4 regions of the Paenibacillus sp. FSL H7-0918 genome follow, and region 2 is predicted to be linked to each of the others. Evidence: predicted binding sites of a transcription regulator. Region 2 holds the regulator's gene; each other region holds the start of a gene.
What was found. The regulator Rex, encoded in region 2, represses fermentation and respiration genes when NADH is low (regulators of the CRP and FNR family bind a similar motif). The targets are predictions, from matches to a motif close to TTGTGAAATATTTCACAA.

Region 1 (5,121 bases), 1.9 Mb from region 2:
GCGCTGCGCCCCGCATGATCCGAGATAAAGGATGGCATCGCTGGAGAAATCAGCATTTCTCCCAGTGTAGCAAGCACCATTCCAAGCACTAATCCAGGATAATTAGGCATCCACAAAAGAAACGCATAGCCACCCAAATAAAACAGGGCACTTGCAGTCATTTGCGCCGTTGAGGTAGACGCGAACCAGCGCTTAATCATTGTTACCAATGGCTGAGCTGCAAAAATCAAAATACCGTTCAGTGTCCAGAGAAAACCATAAGTTTTCTTAGGCCAGCCCTCTGAAATAATGAACGGAGATACCCCTGTATTCCAGATAGAGTTACCGAGAAGCAGGAACAAAGAACCGATCCCCATATAAAGATAAATACGAGTATGCCCCATTAGCTTCCACGTGGATTGTTTCTCTGGTTCATTCTTCTGATGCCCCATTACCTCATGCGCAGGTTCTCCACCGATTTTCTTCAGATATATAAAAAAGAAACCCGCAAATACCGCCGAGGTTACACCATTCATTACAAAGCTTAGCATATAGGAAATATCGGCCAAAAAACCACTTAATGCCGTCCCCAGTGCTACACCAATATTATTGGCGACATAAATAACATTAAACAGCTCACCACGCTGCTTCGTGAAACGAAAGCCGATAAATGCCTGAATGGCAGGTAATGATAAGGAATTAAATAATCCCACTAGTCCCATTGCAACCATAAATAACGTCCAGTTGTTACTAGCTGCCGGCAAGGTGAACAGTGCCAAAGCATTCATGGCGAGCGCTCCGACAATCAGCCGGTTCACGCCTACCTTATGATAGAGTGAGCCCCCGAGTAGTTGACCCACGATCCCACCAACCGATTGAATAAGAATCACCAGTCCAGCATCTGACATGCTGCGTCCAAGCTCATCAAATACATACATCGTAACGAGCGGCCACATCAGCGCACTACCTGTTGCGTTAATTAGGCTGGCAATGAGAAATATTTTCACTTCTTTTGGATATGCCTGTAAAAACTTCATAAGTAGTGTACATCCCCTGTTATATATGTGTCATTAATTCATCCAGTATCATCCCAAAACAGGGCTATGAGCAAGCATACACATTGACGTTTTATCGTGATAAAGTACGCATGAAATCTAAAGGATAAAACGCACATATAGCATGAAATATCCCGTCTCCCTTGGGGTTCACGTCCGCAGTCCTCCCTAGTTCTAATATCTATTCTTATTTTAAAGCCGTGGCTGTCGTCCGTAAAGCAAACAAACAAGAAGAAACTGATTCGCTTTTAGAAAGACGGGGTAATAGAGCCTAGAAACACTCCCCCTTCAAAATTCGCCGTGATCCGATTTCGTTCCCCCGAGCGCGGATATATCACGGCGGATTTTTTTGTGTCTACATAACAAAAAGCACCCCTAAAACATTAACGCCACCAATAAGGCAGACCTTGAATGTTCTATGGAGTGCTCTATAAGACGAGCTTAAGCGTGTTTTTTGACACTGCTGCCGGACATGCTATCTACGGATTGAATAGCCGTAGGTGCTTTACGCAAGTATGCCATCCAATAGGCAGCTGCGACAAATATTGCCCCACCCGTTAGATTTCCGAGCCAGACGGGAACAAAGTTAGTGAAATATTGCCCCCATGAATAGTAACCTTCAAAAATAGCTGCTGGAATTAGGAACATGTTAGCTACAACGTGCTGGAATCCGATCGCAACAAAGGCCATCGTTGGGAACCAAATACCAAGGATTTTGCCGCTGAAGTTATCTGCTCCATAGGAGAGCCATACGGCCAGCGCAACGAGCCAGTTACAGCCGATACCCGAAACAAATGCCGGAAAGAATTCTGCATCGATTTTATGACCAGCCATATCCACCAATTTTTCTAAATACACACCCTCTGAAGTTAAACCCACCACATGACCGAAGAAATAAGCTACAAATAATGCCCCTGCCAGATTACTAATCGTAATGAGCAAAAGATTCTTCACAACTTCCCAGAAAGAAATCTTCTTAGCCATAAAAGCAAGCGGCACGGCCATCATATTCCCTGTCAGTAGTTCTCCACCTGCAAGGAGTACCATGATCAGCCCAACGGGGAAGACTGCGGCTCCGATAAAGTTAGCAATGGAACCCCATTCCTGTGGTGCGCCAGCAATGACGCGAATATCTAATAAAAACCCGAGCGCAATAAACGCTCCTCCCAAAAAGCCCAGAATAAGTACGGTACTTAGCGGATTATGAGCTTTTTTTATGCCGTTCTCTACAGTTACTTCGGCAATTTGCTGCGGTTTGCTATAAGCCATGGTTCCTATCCCCTTCATCTATTTACTTCAAATTTGTTCCTTTATGACCATTGTAGCGTGTCGTAAAACACATTAACGTGATAATTATCACTTTGAGAAAACTAAGTGAAACTTTTCACCGACATGTCAAATTTACTGCGACCTGTGCACAAATAGAAGTTTGTGTATGACCGGCTAAGCCAGCATATCTTGTTTCGTTGGATTACATTTGAGGTACGCAGCAGCTATCGGACACCGTTGTCCTTATATGCAGCAAGATCTCACAGTAGCTATACCTCACTGTAGTCATACCTCACTATCGTCATACTTCACTATCGTCATACTTCACTATCGGCATTCTATCGGACTCGGATGACTCTAATCGTAGCTTTTGAGCATATTTGGCCCACACCCGGACATCGGACTCAGATAACCTTATTTGTAACTTTCGAGCACATTTGACTCGCTATCGGACCCCATAGTCGCTATTGGCACCAAAAACACACTAGTTGTAACTCGTTCTATGTAATAGCTGCACTGGAGTCCGAAATCACGCTCAAACGGCGATTATTGCTAAATAGCGGCTTCTGAGTCCGAAAGCTTCTGCGGAGGGCGATGATTCAGCACGATCGGACTCAGATGACCTTATACGTAGCTTTTGAGCACATTTGGCTTGCTATCGGACCCCATAGTCGCTATTAGCACGAAAAACACACTAGTTGTACCTCATTCTATGTAATAGCTGCATTGGAGTCCGAAATCACACTCAAACGGCGATTAATTGCTAAATAGCGCCTTCTGAGTCCGAAAGCTTCTGCGGAGGGATGATGACTCAGCACGATCGGACACAGTTGACCCTACTCGTAACTTTCGAGCACATTTGGCTTGCTATCGGACCCCATAGTCGCTATTAGCACGAAAAACACACTCAATGCACCTCATTCTAAGTAATAGCTGCATTGGAGTCCGAAACCACGCTCAATAGGCGATTATTTGCTAATTAGCGGCTTCTGAGTCCGAAAGCTTCTGCGGAGGGATGATGACTCGGCACGATCGGACTCAGATGACCCTATACGTAACTTTCGAGCACATTTGGCTTGCTATCGGACCCCATAGTCGCTATTAGCACGAAAAACACACTAGTTGTACCTCATTCTATGTAATAGCTGCATTGGAGTCCGAAACCACGCTCAATAGGCGATTATTTGCTAATTAGCGGCTTCTGAGTCCGAAAGCTTCTGCGGAGGGATGATGACTCGGCACGATCGGACTCAGATGAACCTATACGTAGCTTTTGAGCACATTTGGCTCGCTATCGGACCCCATAGTCGCTATTAGCACGAAAAACACACTAGTTGTACCTCATTCTATGTAATAGCTGCATTGGAGTCCGAAATCACACTCAAACGGCGATTAATTGCTAAATAGCGCCTTCTGAGTCCGAAAGCTTCTGCGGAGGGATGATGACTCAGCACGATCGGACACAGTTGACCCTAGTCGTAACTTTTGAGCATATTTGGATTGCTACCATCACCGAAGCCATTGGATTGCATCTACCCAAGCAGCTAATCATTCTGCACCTAACAAAAAAAGCAGCAATCCTCCCGTTACAGGAGAATCGCTGCTTTTCTAGCTTTATAAGGTTGTCTTTTCGTCGATAAATCACTCAGAAACAATCGTTTCTTTTTAAACCGTTACAGCCTCTTTGCTTGGTACTGTTGTCGGCAGCGCTTGAAGACCTACTGTATTCAGGAAGTTCCAAGGTTTGTTGTAATGCGGTTGGAAGAAGAAATCGATAAAGGCTAGTTGGTCGATTGTCATTTGATTTTGAATACATACAGACACTGTGTTGATCGATTGCGTCAGATCCATCTTGGACATAATTTGAGCCCCGAGAATACGGCGTGTGGCGCGATCAAACACTACTTTTAACTGAACCTGCTCAAAGGTTGGCATAAATTCCGGACGGTAGTTATCAATAATCATGGCGGTTTCTACGTCCATTCCTTCAGCCTTAGCTCCTTCTTCAGTAAGCCCTGTTGCAGCGATATTGTCTTCATAAATCTTAATGCCCGAAGTCCCTTGTGTACCCATATAAGGAATGGTTTCTGTTACCAAGTTGCGTGCAACTAAGGTTCCCATCCGCACAGCATTGGTTGCCAGTGGGATATAGGCGTGTTTGCCTGTAGGGTTGTAATGAATCGCACAGCTGTCGCCAGCGGCATATACATCCGGGCAGCTAGTCTGCATATAGTTATTGACTACAATGGCACCATTAGGCAGCATATCGACTTGACCTTTTAAGAGTTCAGTATTAGGACGGAAACCAATGCAGAGAATGACCAGATCTGTCTCATGCTCACCTTTGCTTGTAATAACTTTTGTAACCTTACCGTCTTTGCCTGCAAAAAAGCTGACCTTCTCATTCAGTGCCAATTTAATCCCATGATCCTGAAAAGATTGTTCGATCGGTGCAGTAAATTCTTGGTCCAGATATTTACTCAGAATGCGATCTTCACCATCAATTAGCGTAACTTGCTTACCATTCATTTGAAAAGCTTCCACCAGTTCAACGCCGATATATCCAGCACCGACGACGGTTATTTTATTCGCTTGTTTAGCTTTTTCTATAATAGTGTTGGAATGATCATAGTTCTTGGAAAGTAAAATCCCCTCGAGTTCAAACCCTTCAAGCTTCGGCACAATCGGCCATGAACCTGTAGTCATAATCAGCTTATCGTAGGTGTCAGCGAACTCGCGGCCTGTCTCCAGATTGCGAACACGTAATGTTTTGGAATTCGTATCCACTGCAGTTACTTCATGACGCATATTGGTCTTT
Region 2 (5,121 bases):
TCATCGATCGGATCTACCCGGATCTGCTTACCGTCAAAGAAACCTGGGATGCACTCAGCGACAAGCTGTTCAGCCTTTTGCCGGAACGCAGTGATGCAGGGGCAGGGGAAGCGGGACAACTGGTTATGCGGTTGATTCCCGCCCGTAAGCCGAAGGATTGGGATGAATTGGTTGCGCTAGAGAACACTATGAATCTGACGTTAAGCGACATCATCCGTAAGGGTGATAAAATGCTTAACGAGATGCGCGACCAGGAAAGCCAATCTTCAGCAGACAGTCTTGTTACTGATATTAGCGGTTTATTTAAGGATTTGGCTTCCATCCGTGAGCAAGTAAGATTCTTTATGGGGCTGAATGACGATAATGTAGTATATTGGCTGGAGGCAAATGGAAATTACCGCAGCAAATCACTGCAGATGTATGCCGTCCCTGTGGATGTTAGCAGCCAGCTTAAAGAGTTGTTCTTCGATAAGAAAAAAAGCATCGTGCTTACCTCGGCGACGCTGTCTGTAGATAAGTCTTTTCAATTTATGATTGATAATCTCGGACTTAACGAAGCTGCAGAAGAGGGACGTCTAATGACCTCACTCCTTCCATCTCCCTTTAAGTATCGCGAGCAGGCACTGCTAGTTATACCGCGTGATTTTCCTAGTGTGAAGGGGAGTGTGGGCGATGCTCGATTTGTCGATACACTCGTACAGTCATTATCGGAAGCTGCTAAAACAACACGTGGGCGGATGCTGGTTCTGTTTACTTCTTATAAAATGCTGCGTCAGGTATATGATCCGCTTAAAGAGGCTTTGGCCTCACAAGAGATTACGGTGCTTGGTCAAGGCGTGGAAGGTGGCAGCCGGAGCAAGCTGATCCGCCGCTTTCAGGACAGTGCAGCATCCGTATTGCTGGGGACGAGCAGCTTCTGGGAAGGTGTAGATATTCCAGGTGAAGCACTGACTTGCCTGGCCATCGTGAGACTTCCATTTCAACCGCCGAATCACCCGTTGGCGGAAGCGAAGTCGGAGTTATTACAGGCCCAGAAGAAGAATCCGTTCATGAAATTATCTGTTCCTCAAGCGGTTATTCGTTTTAAGCAGGGATTCGGAAGACTGGTTCGCACGGCGCAGGATCGCGGAATAGTTATTGTTTATGATACAAGGGTTATTGAATCTCATTACGGGAAGTATTTCCTTTATTCATTGCCTGGTCCCAAAATGGAGCATATGCTTACTGATCAAATGGTCCCTCGCATAGCGGAATGGCTAGAGGATGGCGGCGCTTCTTAAAACGCTCGTCTTCAGTTTAGCTCCTCCTTATCCTTAAGGGCGGTGTGTTACAGTACCGTCCTTAATAAGGAGAGGTAGACGTTTGAATATGGATTTTCACAAGAACATTACTATTTTTAGGAGGAAAAATATGAAATCGGATAAAATATCAGAAGCCGTTGTTCGCAGACTACCTGTGTACTTGCGTTTTTTGAATGATCTCCAGAATCGCGAAATATTAACAGTTTCCTCTCAGGAACTTGGACAAAAGCTTGATCTTAATCCCGCACAGATTCGTAAGGATTTAGCATATTTTGGTGACTTCGGCAGAAAAGGTATCGGATATGATGTAACGTATCTTATTGAGAAAATCCGTCATATCCTGAAGCTGGATCAACAGCTTAATGTAGCTTTAGTTGGAGCAGGTAATCTCGGACATGCCTTGTCTAATTACAATGCATATCTCAAAGATACTATGAAAATTACGGCTATATTTGATTCGTACGCTCCTAAGGTTGGACGTAAGATCAACTCCCTTACTGTGCAACCGATGGATGAACTAGGCAGCACAATTCGTGAGCAAGGTATTCGCATTGCCATTATTACCGTACCTGATTCAGAAGCTCAAAATGTAGCAGATATCCTCATTTCTTCTGGGATTGAAGCAATTTTGAACTTTGCCCCTGTGATTCTGAAGACACCACCGAATATCCGGGTGCATGCAGCTGATTTTACAACTGATCTGCAAAGTCTTGCTTATTACTTGCGGGATGGAAAGGAAGAAAGTGAACATGAACAACAATAAAACGATAATTAAGGGCGGGTATTTTCTGACTCCGGGAACGGATGAGCCGGTTCTGAGTGGATATATGACTATTGAAGATGATTTAATCACTTACATAGGAAAAGAAGAGCCTCAGATGGAAGCTGGAGTGCAAGTGGTTGATGGCAGCCGTCTGCTGTTCATGCCTGGACTTGTAAACACACATGGTCATGCGGCGATGTCTTTGCTGCGTGGATATGGAGATGATTTAGCGCTACAAGTGTGGCTTCAGGAGAAGATGTGGCCAATGGAGGAAAAGTTCTCCGGTGATGATGTATACTGGGGAACCTCCTTATCTGTATTGGAAATGCTGAAGGGTGGAACTACGACCTTCCTCGATATGTATGATCATATGGACCGAGTAGCCGAGGTAGCTGAGTTATCAGGTATCCGTTCCGTATTGATGCGTGGTGTGATCGGGTTATGTCCAGAGGATGTACAGAATCACAAGCTTGCGGAAGCGATTTCTTTTGCCCGTAACTGGCATGGAAAGGCTGACGGTAGAATTACTACTATGATCTCGCCACACGCCCCTTATACTTGCCCTCCGGACTTCCTGGTTAAGTTTGTGCAGGCAGCGCATGATCTGGATTTACCGATGCATACTCATATGTCCGAAACGAAACGTGAAGTGGAACAAAATGTGGCGGATTACGGGTTGCGTCCTGTAGCTCACTTAGAGAAGCTTGGCATGTTCACACGTCCCTCGATAGTTGCACATGGTGTTCATTTAAATGATGAAGAGATTGAGATCTTGGCTCGCCATAATGTGGGTGTATCTCATAATCCGGGCAGTAATTTGAAGCTGGCTAGCGGAGTGGCTCGGGTTACTGATCTTCTAAAAGCTGGTGTGAAGGTGTCTCTTGGCACGGATGGCGCGGCAAGCAACAATAACTTGGATATGTTTGAAGAGATGCGGCTTGCAGCTCTCATTCATAAGGGTGTCAGCGGTGATCCAACGGCTGTTCCAGCTCCAGAAGCTCTGCGTATGGCTACAGAATATGGCGCGCAATCCATCTTTTTAAATAATGTAGGCAGACTTGCTGTAGGGATGAAAGCAGATTTCATTGCTATTGATATCGATCAGCCACATTTGCTGCCACACACAGATCTGTTGTCTCATGCAGTTTACTCTGCTAGCGCTAAGGATGTTGAGCATGTGTGGGTGAATGGTAAACAGGTCATCAAGCATGGACAATGCTTAACCCTGGATGAGGAAGCTATCCGGCGTAAAGCGCAAGAAGCCTTCGAAGGTTTATTGAAGCGTTAAGTCTGGAGAATAACGAATAAATAATAGGCTGCGACTTTTTGCTTTTAGCAAAAGTTGCGGCCTTTTGTGTATTTTTAAGGCTGGGAAAGCTAGAAAATTATGAAATTTTGGATAAACGCGCGGGTGTGTTATATAATCAAAAAAGATATATTACTAGAAAGGGAGCTGTACCTTGAAGAAAAGGAAAAAATGGATCCTCCTGGGGTCAGTTCTGATTCTGCTCCTGGGGTTTGGACTTATCCAGTTCTATGCCTATATTATGAAAGATCAATGGAACGAGCGTGATATCGCTAAGGATGTTGCCAAAACCAGAGCGGGTCTAACAGAGGTAACCAAAGCACAAAAATCGGTTTGGGATGAAAATGCAGTGTACTGGGTATTAACTGGGAAAAATGAAGCCGGGACTGCTCTTATGGTCTGGGTCCGCTTTACGGTAGATGGAAAATTTGCTGAAGGCGACGACGCAGTGTTTGCTGAGGAACTAAGTAAAGGAACCTCGGAAGCCAAAATACGCGGCATTATCAAAGCTGATCTTCCGGACATAACGATTGAACGCTTGCTGCCGGGAGTATATAACGGAGAGTATGCTTGGCAGCTTTTTTATAAACAGAGCGGTCGGTATTATTATCAATTTTATCGCTTTTCGGATGGGTCCCGAATGGGCGAAGGTTACAGTTTACCTAAAAGTTAAGCTGAACATAAGGAAATTAAGGGTGGCATAGTAAACAAGCGAACTTTATTATAAGTTCGCTTGTTTACATTTATTTGATGTACAAAAGTGATATACTAAGTGATATACTGAATGGGTGGTTATCACCGAATATTCTCTTATATTCACATACGAAAATAGGCTGATTGATTAAAAATCAAGGCCGATTTTGTCGAAAGTGAGGAATTTATTTGGTATTGATGGAAATATTTAAAAAATTAAATTTTAAATATATTCACATTTATTTTGAAATTAGTATATACACCTGTGATATACTACTACTTGTAATTAGAACAGCAATAAGAGACTTCAGTCTCTCTGATGAGCTCTCAAGTAGCTATAAATTATTATAATGAGCTTTATATTTTGTCATCTTTGAGAGGAGGACGTTTCTTGAAATTACGTCTTGTACCTGTGCTGATAACGTCTCTACTGTCGGCTACTCTATTGTTTGGTGGCTTCTTTTTGTATCGTCAGTTTGCAATGCAGGAACCACTTCAGAAGATTGTATCTCAATATGAGGGCGTCAATAATTCTCATATCAGTATTAACCGCAATGAGGTCACTTTGAAACTTGATCTCCAGCCAGGCACGAAATTACGTGAACTGGTTCAGTACGTCTCCCAAGAAGGAAAATCGATGATTGATGGACGTACACTAAAACTTGATGTAGAACAGAACTCCAGTGAACTGCTGGATGAATACTGGGATAAAGCGATGTTCTCTGTAGCCGAAGCTATGGAGAGCCGTAAATATACACTTATACCCACAGAACTTGATGGACTCAAAGCGCAATATCCACAATATAAAAATGTGATAGCCTCAACAGAAATTGATGACAATAATGTCTATGTAAGCTTGAGTAATGGAAAAGAAAGCAAATTTATTATTTTGCCGCGTAAACCTGCGACATTGGGGGTATGGAATAATGCCTAAATACCTTAAAGAAATTCTAATCGGATTTGTTCCTGTCTTGTTTATTTTTATGGCTTTTCTAGGCATTAATATATTCCCGATTGTAATTGCTGCTGGGATGCTCACGGCGTTACTTATCATTGCT
Region 3 (5,121 bases), on a different contig from region 2:
CAGGGTATGAGGCAAGGCTTTGCTCTGGTGTAAAAGTAGATACCCATGAGATTCGGCTGCATCCCTATTTATTTCCGGTTGGATTGGGAGGGCTTCCTACGTTTATGGAGGGAGGTAACCCTACGCTCGATGCCAAAAAGTATTGGATTAATATCCGGCGCGCCTTGCTCAGAGAGCCTATAGATCGGATTGGTCTGGGCGGATATTTGCATCTTGTAGAGCCTTATCCGGATTTTTGTGATTATATCGAAAAGATCGCGGATGAATTCAGAGAAATTAAAGAGCTGCATCATAAAGGCAAACCGTATCACATTAAGACGAAGGTAGCCATTTTGCACGCTTGGGGCAAATTGAGATCGTGGACCTTGTCCGGGCATTTCCATGAAACGTATATGCATGATCTGATTCATATCAACGAGGCTTTGTCCGGGTTGCCGGTTGAGGTGCAGTTCATTGATTTTGAAGATATCCGTAAGGGAGTATTACAAGAGTGTGATGTAGTGATCAATGCCGGCTCGGCAGGTTCAGCATGGAGTGGTGGAGAATATTGGAGTGACCATAAGTGCGTGGACTTACTGACAGAATGGGTTTATGAGGGCGGTACTTTTATAGGTATCAATCAGCCTTCGGCGCTTGATGGTTATGACAGCTTTTTCAGAATGGCACATGTGCTTGGTCTGGATGAGGATACAGGCTCCAAGGTAGCTCATGGAAGATGGACATTTGAGGCTAGAGATGAGCAAGGTTTAGTGCCTGAAGGAGCCAGCATAACACCTAAAAATAACATCTATCTTACGGATGGCTCAGCAGCGGTATTGTGTGAAAAGAGTGGGATGATAACATTGTCCACCCATGCCTTTGGTAAAGGAACGGGGATCTACCTGCCTTCTTTCACCTTAAGCTTTGAAAATACAAGATTGCTGTTAAATGTGATCCGTTTTGCCGGCAATGAGTTAAAGGAAACAAAGTATATTACGGATAATTTATATACAGAGTGTGCTTATTATCCAGAAAGTAAAATACTCGTCGTGATTAACAATAGCGACCAGCTTCAAAAAACTACGATTGATACGGAATATGGACAACAAACCCTGGAATTAGATCCGTTTGATACTATTATCCGAACTATTGGCGATTAATCCCATTAAAAAAGCTCAAGCCAGCGGCTAACTTGCCGATGCTTGAGCTTTTTGCTGTGAGGCCTATAGTATCTGTTATCTACTTATTTTGCTTTTATGAATTCAGCAGATTTGATCCCAGCTTGACGGCCGAAAATAATGATTTCGGCAACAGAGTTGCCGCCAATCCGGTTTTGTCCGTGTAAGCCGCCTGTAACTTCGCCTGCCGCAAACAGACCAGGGATAGCTTCACCGTCTTTATTTAGAACCTCTGTGTTCGTATTGATCTTCACGCCACCCATGGTGTAGTGAATCCCAGGAGCAATTTTAATAGCGTAGAAAGGACCAGTGGACAGGTCATTGTCCATTCCTGTAGTTCTGCCAAATTCGGCATCCTTTTTATTCTTAACGGCGCTGTTCCAAGTATCAAGCGTTGTTGCCAGCTTATCCTCTGGAACACCGATTTCTTTGGCCAAAGCTTCGATGGAATCCGCCTGAATCACGAAGCCCATTTTGTCATATTGTTCAACAGCCTTCACACGGGATTTAACACCGGAATCAAAGACCAGCGTAGCTGCTTTTTCAGGTAGTGTATTGATGGAAGCTGTTACTTTATCACGGGTATCCAATTCATTGGTGAACCGTGTACCTTCACTGGAAACAAGGATAGCGCCTTCCCCACGAACAGCTTCGCCGATGAGGTAGGATTTTTCTTGCTGCACAGTCGGGTGAACTTGGATTTGATCCATATCGACGGTTGTGCCGCCGAGTTTCTCAATCATCTTGATGCCGTCTCCGGTACTGCCGATTTGGTTAGTAGTAACGTAGCCTTCCAAGTCAGGTCTTACTTCGGAGATCAAATCCATATTGGCACCGAATCCGCCAGTGGTTACAACGACAGCATCTGCCGTAATTGTTTTTTCCTCTGTTTGGTTAAAGAGGACCTTGACGCCATTTACTTTGCCATCTTTTTCAGTGATTTCTTTGACATCAGCATTCACGAAAAGTGGGATTTCTTTCTCTTGTACGTTTTTTACTAAACCTTTGACAAGGTATTGACCCACAGCAGAGCCATCTTCAGGACGGTGTGTACGTTTTTCGTTCATGCCGCCTGTAATGGTGATATTGTTCAAGCGGATTCCGATGGAATCCAGCCAATCGATCGCACTCGCGGAATTATCAACGAAGAAACGAAGCATTTCTTTGTCGTTAGTGTCATGGCCACCTTTTAATGACTCTTCATAAAATAAATCATTGCTGTCTTCAATGTTTTGTTCTTTTTGGAATTTCGTTTCAGAAGCGTTCATCCCCGAAGAGGATTTGGTTGTGTTCCCGCCGGCAACCGGCATTTTTTCCAAAATAACAGGGTTCATGCCTTTCTCTTTGGCCTCAAGCGCCGCGGACATTCCCGCACCACCCGCACCGACAATGATGATATCATATTTATCTTTTAATTGATCGAATGGTGTGTAGCTTGCTTCAGATGCCCCGGAGACGGCTTCAACTTCTTTTTTCTCGTTGTTATTACTCTTGCTCTCGTTCACCTTGTCGTTTCCATTACCGCAACCTGCGGTAACGAGCATGACAGAGAGGACGAGACTCAGAGCACCAGCTGCTTTCTTTTTCATTGTTAACCCTCCACTTTTATATTTCTCTATTAAGATGTACCAAAAGAACCCGACAAAAAAGAAAGGAAGTATCAGAGGGAGTTGGAAGTGGAGAAGCGCGCGCGTCGCTGTTATTCTCCTAACTTCAAATCTTCTACGGTTACGTCCACAGTTTCCATCGTTATTCTCTTTAGTTCATCTTCTTATTAAGTATACCATCAATCATGACTATTAGTGAAAGTTTTCACAAATTATACAAGTCGTCTATTCTAACATAGGGTAACGAAATATTGAGCGGATTAGGCGGAAAATGGACCATAAACCATATAACTAGAAGATTTGGCGTGAGATTTTCTCACTGTAGAAGTGGTAACTGTCACGGATTAGTAAAGCGGTTTTTGTTCTTCTGGATTTTTAAATGGTAAAATGAGAGTATTGCCTACTAGTCAATCCGGAAAGACTAACATGAGACATAGAAACAAATTCTAATTAATAGGTGAGAATATGGAATTTAATAATGTAATAAAAGAAAAAGTAAAAGAAGATAACTATAAAGTGTTTGCTTTACTAAGCCGCTATTTGAATAATACCCCCGACTTTATTAACAAAGAAGAAATTGAAGAAATCGTAAACTGTGGTGTATCTTATGAATACGCTTTTGGTTTAATGCTGGCTGCTGCTTTTGGGATGGATACGGTTGATAATGTTGATGATAAGGAATTGTTCAACCAATATTTTAGCAATATGCTTCATAAGCTTGATGCAAATGAATATTATGACAATCCATATTATAAAAATATCAAGATACCAACTATAAAGATTAATAATAGTGAATTAAAATATGAAAAATATAAACCTTTTGAAGGTTTTGTTTGCAATGATATCATCCGGACAGAAGAGGGAAGACAAATTCCTCAGGTTGGTTTTTTTCAAACTGAATTCATGTTCCCGGCTGTCTTGGAGAATGAAAGAATATGGATGACGATCACACCAAATGAAATAGAAACAATGAAAGAAGCTGTTGATAAAGCGTTTGGGAATGTTCTTACGTTTGGGCTTGGACTTGGCTATTATGCTTATATGGTTTCTGAAAAAGTTAATGTTGAAAGCATAACGGTTGTTGAAAAAAATCAAGATGTCATTGATTTATTTAATAAATATGTACTGCCACAATTCAGTAATGCTCACAAGATCAGGCTTATCCAAGCAGATGCTTTCGAATATGCAGAACAACATATGTCTAAGGAAAAATATGATTTTGTATTTACGGATTTATGGCATGATGTTTCTGATGGAATGGATATGTATTTAAAAATGAAAAAGTTTGAAAAGGAAAGCCCAGATACTGTATTTATGTACTGGATAGAACAATCTATTTTATGTTATTTATAATTTTGAGTTCCGTTAATCTGTTGTAGCTGACTCCGAAAGGAAGACCCATTTTTGAAAACTCCTATATCTATCATAAATTGGCTAGAGCACAACGAAATCATAAACGACTTATTAAATCAGGAAGACAGCTTAACTGCGCATACAATGGATCAAGGATTTGAAGCTGAGGTCATGAGGATTAATTCTGATCAAGAGAGCTATGTACTGAAAACATGGAATAAGGAATCCAGACCGGATGTCCAGTTTCAATATCGTTTATTGGATGTTCTATCCGAACGAGGAGTAGCCGTCTCTAAACCAGTGGGCTGGGGAATCAATCCGGAGGGACATAAGGTGTTGTTAACAAGTTTTGACGGAACCCCTATTCATAAAATGAATACCAGGAAAATGAAGGAACTCGCAAGCCTATTAGCAAAAATACATAAAATTCGCGTTGAAGAGATTGGAAATATACAACTGCCAAAATACGATTTCATCGGCTACTTTTTCCCTGAAGCTAAAGAACAATCTGATATTTATAATGTATTGACTTCTCTGGTTGAGCAAACTCCAATGAAGCAAGACTGTATCATTCATGGGGATTTTCATATCGGAAATATAGTGGAGGATAAAGAGCGATATACCATAATCGATTGGACGAACGGCCAGTTGGGAGACTCTAGATATGATTTTGCCTGGTCACTTATTCTGCTGAAAATATATATCTCTGAGCGTTATGCTGATGTGTTCAGAACTGCTTATCTATTGGAAAATGATATGGATCAGGAAGAACTTGAGATCTTTGAAGCCTGGGCATGTCTACGGTGGATTTTGCTGAATAGAAGAGGTAGCACACCGAAAGGGCCTAATACAACGAAGAGAGTGAAAGGCTTAATCGCTAATAATCGGTTTTTAAAAAAGATGGATAGTAAATTGTTCTGATGTACGCAAGGATGGATGGATTTTCTGGGAGATTGGAAATGTAGTGTAACACCGTACATTATTACGTTATTAAATTATTTGTG
Region 4 (5,121 bases), 2.3 Mb from region 2:
GAACTGAAAACTGTAAAAAATTCGCAGGTGTTTTAGCTGAGGAAAATCCCGAATTGCAGGTTGCCTGTGATACAATTAAAAGCGTGATGAGCAATGCTAAAATTTTAGGGACACTTCTATTTTATTGTAGTCTTTTAAGTTGCAAAATATTCCTAATAGAGAAGATATATTAAAAGATTATCATAATCTAACGATTGACCGAAACTCTTGTGGGGTTAATGGATAAAGTGAAACTTTTTAGTGATATTTGGAGTCTAATGGTTACAGAGGTTTGGTTCGGACGTGGTTGCTATAGGTTCAGGTCTTACCAACAGTGAACGCTTGGCAATAGAAGGGGGAGATTTTCGGTGGGATTGTTTGATGATGATTTCTATTCAACTAAAGTTTCGCGGTCCAGAGGGGATGAAGCATCAAAGGGATCGTTTGCTAATCGTAGACATTCTGTACGCAGATCGCGTAAGGGTTTATCTACTTGGCAAATATCCGCCGTTTGCTCCTTAGTCAGCGCTGTGGTGGCAGTTTTGTTATTCAGTATGTTTACAGGCCAGATGAGTCATGAGACTGCTCAGAAGCCGGTTGTAGCAACTGGAAATGTTGCCCCAAGCAGTAGTGATCCATTTGACCGGATTATTCAAGCTGCTGCCACGGTTCGCCCTGCAGTAGTAAGTATTATCAATCATAAAGAAGATAATGAAGAATTAAACATTCTGGATGAGTCTGCACTAGGCTCAGGAGTGATCTATAAAAAGACAGGGAATAAAGCATTTATCATTACCAATAATCATGTCATCGAAGACTCCGGTAATCTCGAAGTAGTTACAGTGAACGGAGAGACTCGTAAGGCAACACTCGTTGGAACGGATAAAGTAAGCGACATTGCGGTACTCTCTATTGATGCCAAAGGAATCGATACCATCGCGCAGCTCGGTGATTCCTCTAAGCTTCGTCTAGGTGAAACGGTCATTGCTATCGGTAATCCGCTAGGACTTGGTGATACATTGACCTCGGGGATTGTTAGCTATACTGAACGGATGGTTCCCGTATCCCTTAATCAGGATGGAGTATATGACTGGGAACAAGAAGTGATACAGACCGATGCGGCGATTAATGAAGGAAACAGTGGCGGCGCATTAGTGGATCTGGATGGCAAGGTCATTGGAATTAACACAATGAAGATTTCAGATACGGGTGTAGAGGGTCTGGGTTTTGCAATTCCTGCGAATCATGTGATAGATATCGCTAATGAGCTGGCTGAAAAAGGACATATTGCCCGTTCGTACTTGGGTGTATATTCAGTTGATTTGAACAATCCGTACGTTCCACTAGCAGAAGATCAACGCAATGAATTGAACCTGCCGAACAGTGTTAAGGATGGAGTAGTTGTTCTAGAAGCCGTTGGCCCTGCGAAGGAAGCTGGACTGCAATTCAATGATGTCATTACCAAATTTAATGATCAATCAATCATATCTACCCTTTCTCTTCGCAAGTACTTATATAATCATACGAAGATCGGTGATGATCTGAAAATTACTTACTATCGAAACGGCGAGGCCAAACAGGCAACAGTTAAACTTCTTGAAAAACCACAGGAATAATATGCTGGAAGTCGGTATATAATGATATAGCAGTTACGACAAGTAGAGCGGACTACCCCTTCGATTCCGAGGGGGGTACCTTCTTGAAAAAGCGGATAAAAGTAACGTTTTTGGAAAAGCTATTTTTCTAAAACCATGATAATTATGCCAGAAAAAGGATCTATTTAGGGAATAAACACTAAGTGGCAACCCTTACATTGGAAGGTAATACTTATTAGGGCAAAACCGGATATATTCGGATGCTTGCTTGCCTTTGCTAATCAGGTGTGGTAATATGATATCAATCATACATTTAGTCCCTAATTCTCGCATTGAAAAGGGCTGTCATATTTGGTAATACAACCTTTTTCAATGTGTGAATTTTTTCTTTGTTTGAAGATAAAAAGAACATATTAATTTAAATTTGTGGAGGTAACACACATGCAAACAGGTACAGTTAAATGGTTCAACGCAGAAAAAGGATTCGGATTTATCGAAGTTGAAGGCGGAAGCGACGTATTCGTTCACTTCAGCGCAATCACTGGCGACGGCTTCAAAACTTTGGACGAAGGCCAACGCGTTGAATTCAACGTTGTTCAAGGCAACCGTGGACCACAAGCCGAAAACGTTGTAAAACTGTAATAATAGAAGAAACCGTCCCAGCTTGTGAAAGTTGGGACGGTCTTTTTATATCTAGTTACTCACTATTGACTTACAGGATGGGAGGAACGGCAATGAACTACCGGAAGAAACCTTTGGAAGAAATACCGGAAGAAAATACCGCAATTTGGGCATGTACCAATGAGGGATGCAACGGATGGATGAGGGATAATTTCGCATTTGAACATGCGCCTTCTTGCCGTCTATGTGACTCTCCAATGGTTCGCAGCACGAAGATGCTACCCCAATTGCTTAATTCGAATGGCGATCTCAAATCGCTGAAGAAGGGTATTTCCATCTAACCAATACCTAAATGAGTCAAGCATTTAATAGAACGACGAACCACTCAAGACGGGTAAACCGTCTTATTTTTTTTGCTTTCTTTATGCCAAATTGTGATCTTTGTCACAAATCATTTGAATTTCACCGTTAAATGACTATCTTTATGTGACATTTATCACAAAAAGAAGTTTAAATTTTTGACAGAATATAATTAACGAAAAGGGGAGAAGGAAGGGACAAATATGGATACAGTAATGCTGTCGCGTATACAATTTGCGTCGACGACAATATTCCACTATTTCTTTGTACCGGTATCAATCGGACTAGCGCTCTTGATTGCAATCATGGAGACAATGTACGTTAGAAAAGGTAATGAAGAGTACAAAAAAATGGCGCAGTTCTGGGGAAAGCTATTCCTCATCAATTTTGCAGTAGGGGTAGTTACAGGAATCTTGCAGGAATTTCAGTTCGGGATGAACTGGTCCGATTATTCACGTTTTGTGGGTGATGTATTCGGGGCTCCACTTGCAGTTGAGGCATTGGCAGCCTTTTTCCTCGAGTCTACTTTTATTGGGATATGGATATTCGGCTGGGATAAGGTGTCCAAGCGAGTACATTTACTGTCCATCTGGCTGGTAGCATTCGGTACGATGTTATCTGCATTCTGGATTCTAGCGGCTAACTCTTTTATGCAGCATCCTGTGGGTTTTGAGATAAATAATGGACGTGCAGAAATGAATGATTTCTTCGCGCTTATTACGAACGGACAATTGCTGGTTGAATTCCCACATACAGTACTGGCTGCTTATGCAACAGGTGCTTTTCTTGTAACTGGTATTAGTGCTTATAAAATATTGAAGAAACAAGAGGTTTCTTTCTTTAAGAAGTCTTTTCAGATTGCAGCCATCGTAGGGATTATTTCTTCTATTGGTGTAGCTGTTGCTGGTCACGCCCAAGCGCAATATTTGGTTGAAACTCAACCAATGAAAATGGCAGCTTCCGAAGGACTGTGGGGTAAGAGTGGTGACCCGGCACCTTGGACCGTATGGGCAAACATTGATCCAAAGAATCAAATCAGTAGTGGAGAATTTCAAATTCCTTATATGCTGAGTTTCCTTTCATATAGTAAATTTTCCGGTGAAGTTAAAGGTATGCTTGAGCTGCAAGCGGAGTATGAGCAAACCTATGGCCCCGGTGACTATATTCCACCTGTACGTACGACATTCTGGAGTTTCCGGATCATGGTTCTAGCAGGAACGTTAATGATTGTATTGGGAATGTACGCTATGTACTTAATGTGGCGCAAAAAAATGGACCGTCCGAACACTTGGTTTATGCGGTTTATGTTATGGGGCTTGTTGCTTCCTCCGATTGCGAATACAGCCGGTTGGGTTATGACCGAATTCGGGCGTCAGCCATGGACGGTATTCGGACTGATGACAACGGAAGACAGTGTGTCGCCTAATATTACAAGTGGTCAAGTTCTGTTCTCCGTGATTTCTTTTACAACGATTTATTTAATTCTAGGATTAGTGTTGGTCGGATTGTTTATTAAAGTGATTAAAAAAGGTCCTTATGCAATGGATAACGATCACGGCGATTCGAATGATCCATATAACGAGGAGGGTTCCCATGATATCTCTTAATGAATTGTGGTTTGTGCTGATTGCAGTTCTGTTTATAGGGTTCTTCTTCCTGGAGGGTTTCGATTTCGGCGTAGGGATGGAAACACAAATTCTCGCTAAAAATGATACAGAGCGCCGTGTTCTGATTAACTCGATCGGACCCTTCTGGGATGGGAATGAGGTATGGCTTATCACAGCTGCGGGTGCAATGTTTGCGGCTTTCCCTGAGTGGTATGCAACGCTGTTTAGTGGATTCTATATTCCTTTTGTATTTGCCTTATTAGCTTTGATAGCGCGTGGTGTCGCTTTTGAATTCAGAGGTAAACGTGATTCATTGGCTTGGAAAAGAACTTGGGATGCTTGTATCTTTATCGGCAGCTTCCTTCCACCATTCCTCTTGGCAGTAGTATTTGCAAGCTTTATCAAAGGATTGCCTATTGATGGGGAGATGCAAATGTATGCAGGGTTCACAGATATCGTGAATGTGTACACTGTAGTAGCAGGGCTTACTGTTGTCCTTCTGTGCCTGGTGCATGGTCTCATGTTCACAACACTGCGTACAGTGGGGGATCTACAGGCTCGCGCTCGCAAGTTGGCTCAAAAATTGCTAATCCCGCTCGCAGTTTTATTTACTGCTTTTGTGATTATGACTTATAATATGACGGATATTTTCGAGCAACGTGGAACGATTCTTATGATTATTGTAGCCCTGGGAGTTATCGCCTTTGTACTGTCCGGTTACTTCATGACGAAGAAGAAGGATGGCTACGCTTTTGGAATGACAGGAGCGGTAATGGCGCTTTCGGTAACTTCTATCTTTGTAGGATTGTTCCCGCGTGTTATGATTAGTTCAATTGATCAAGCTTTTAATTTGACGATCACTAATGCAGCTTCGGGCCATTACTCTTTGAAGGTAATGACGATTGTGGCACTGACTATCCTTCCGTTCGTATTGGGATATCAAATTTGGAGTTACTTTG

Region 1: the regulator Rex is predicted to act here: its motif matches at 2,407-2,424, upstream of MHI15_RS12245 (formate/nitrite transporter family protein).
Region 3: the regulator Rex is predicted to act here: its motif matches at 2,958-2,975, upstream of MHI15_RS19285 (flavocytochrome c).
Region 4: the regulator Rex is predicted to act here: its motif matches at 2,680-2,697, upstream of MHI15_RS13675 (cytochrome ubiquinol oxidase subunit I).

Annotation. Positions count from the first base shown of each region.
Region 1 is NZ_JBBOWJ010000001.1:2,700,814-2,705,934, forward strand. Features, by position in the region: gene MHI15_RS12240 (MFS transporter) at 1-1,016, opposite strand, end outside; gene MHI15_RS12245 (formate/nitrite transporter family protein) at 1,476-2,303, opposite strand; gene MHI15_RS12250 (FAD-dependent oxidoreductase) at 3,969-5,121, opposite strand, start outside.
Region 2 is NZ_JBBOWJ010000001.1:782,906-788,026, reverse strand. Features, by position in the region: gene dinG (ATP-dependent DNA helicase DinG) at 1-1,280, shown strand, start outside; gene MHI15_RS03695 (redox-sensing transcriptional repressor Rex) at 1,411-2,064, shown strand; gene MHI15_RS03690 (amidohydrolase) at 2,051-3,352, shown strand; gene MHI15_RS03685 (cell wall elongation regulator TseB-like domain-containing protein) at 3,525-4,043, shown strand; gene MHI15_RS03680 (hypothetical protein) at 4,455-4,997, shown strand; gene MHI15_RS03675 (AAA family ATPase) at 4,990-5,121, shown strand, end outside.
Region 3 is NZ_JBBOWJ010000002.1:1,211,045-1,216,165, reverse strand. Features, by position in the region: gene gnpA (1,3-beta-galactosyl-N-acetylhexosamine phosphorylase) at 1-1,139, shown strand, start outside; gene MHI15_RS19285 (flavocytochrome c) at 1,223-2,746, opposite strand; gene MHI15_RS19280 (spermine/spermidine synthase domain-containing protein) at 3,230-4,117, shown strand; gene MHI15_RS19275 (aminoglycoside phosphotransferase family protein) at 4,169-5,038, shown strand.
Region 4 is NZ_JBBOWJ010000001.1:3,035,872-3,040,992, reverse strand. Features, by position in the region: gene MHI15_RS13690 (S1C family serine protease) at 348-1,595, shown strand; gene MHI15_RS13685 (cold-shock protein) at 2,016-2,216, shown strand; gene MHI15_RS13680 (cold-shock protein) at 2,309-2,536, shown strand; gene MHI15_RS13675 (cytochrome ubiquinol oxidase subunit I) at 2,759-4,162, shown strand; gene cydB (cytochrome d ubiquinol oxidase subunit II) at 4,149-5,121, shown strand, end outside.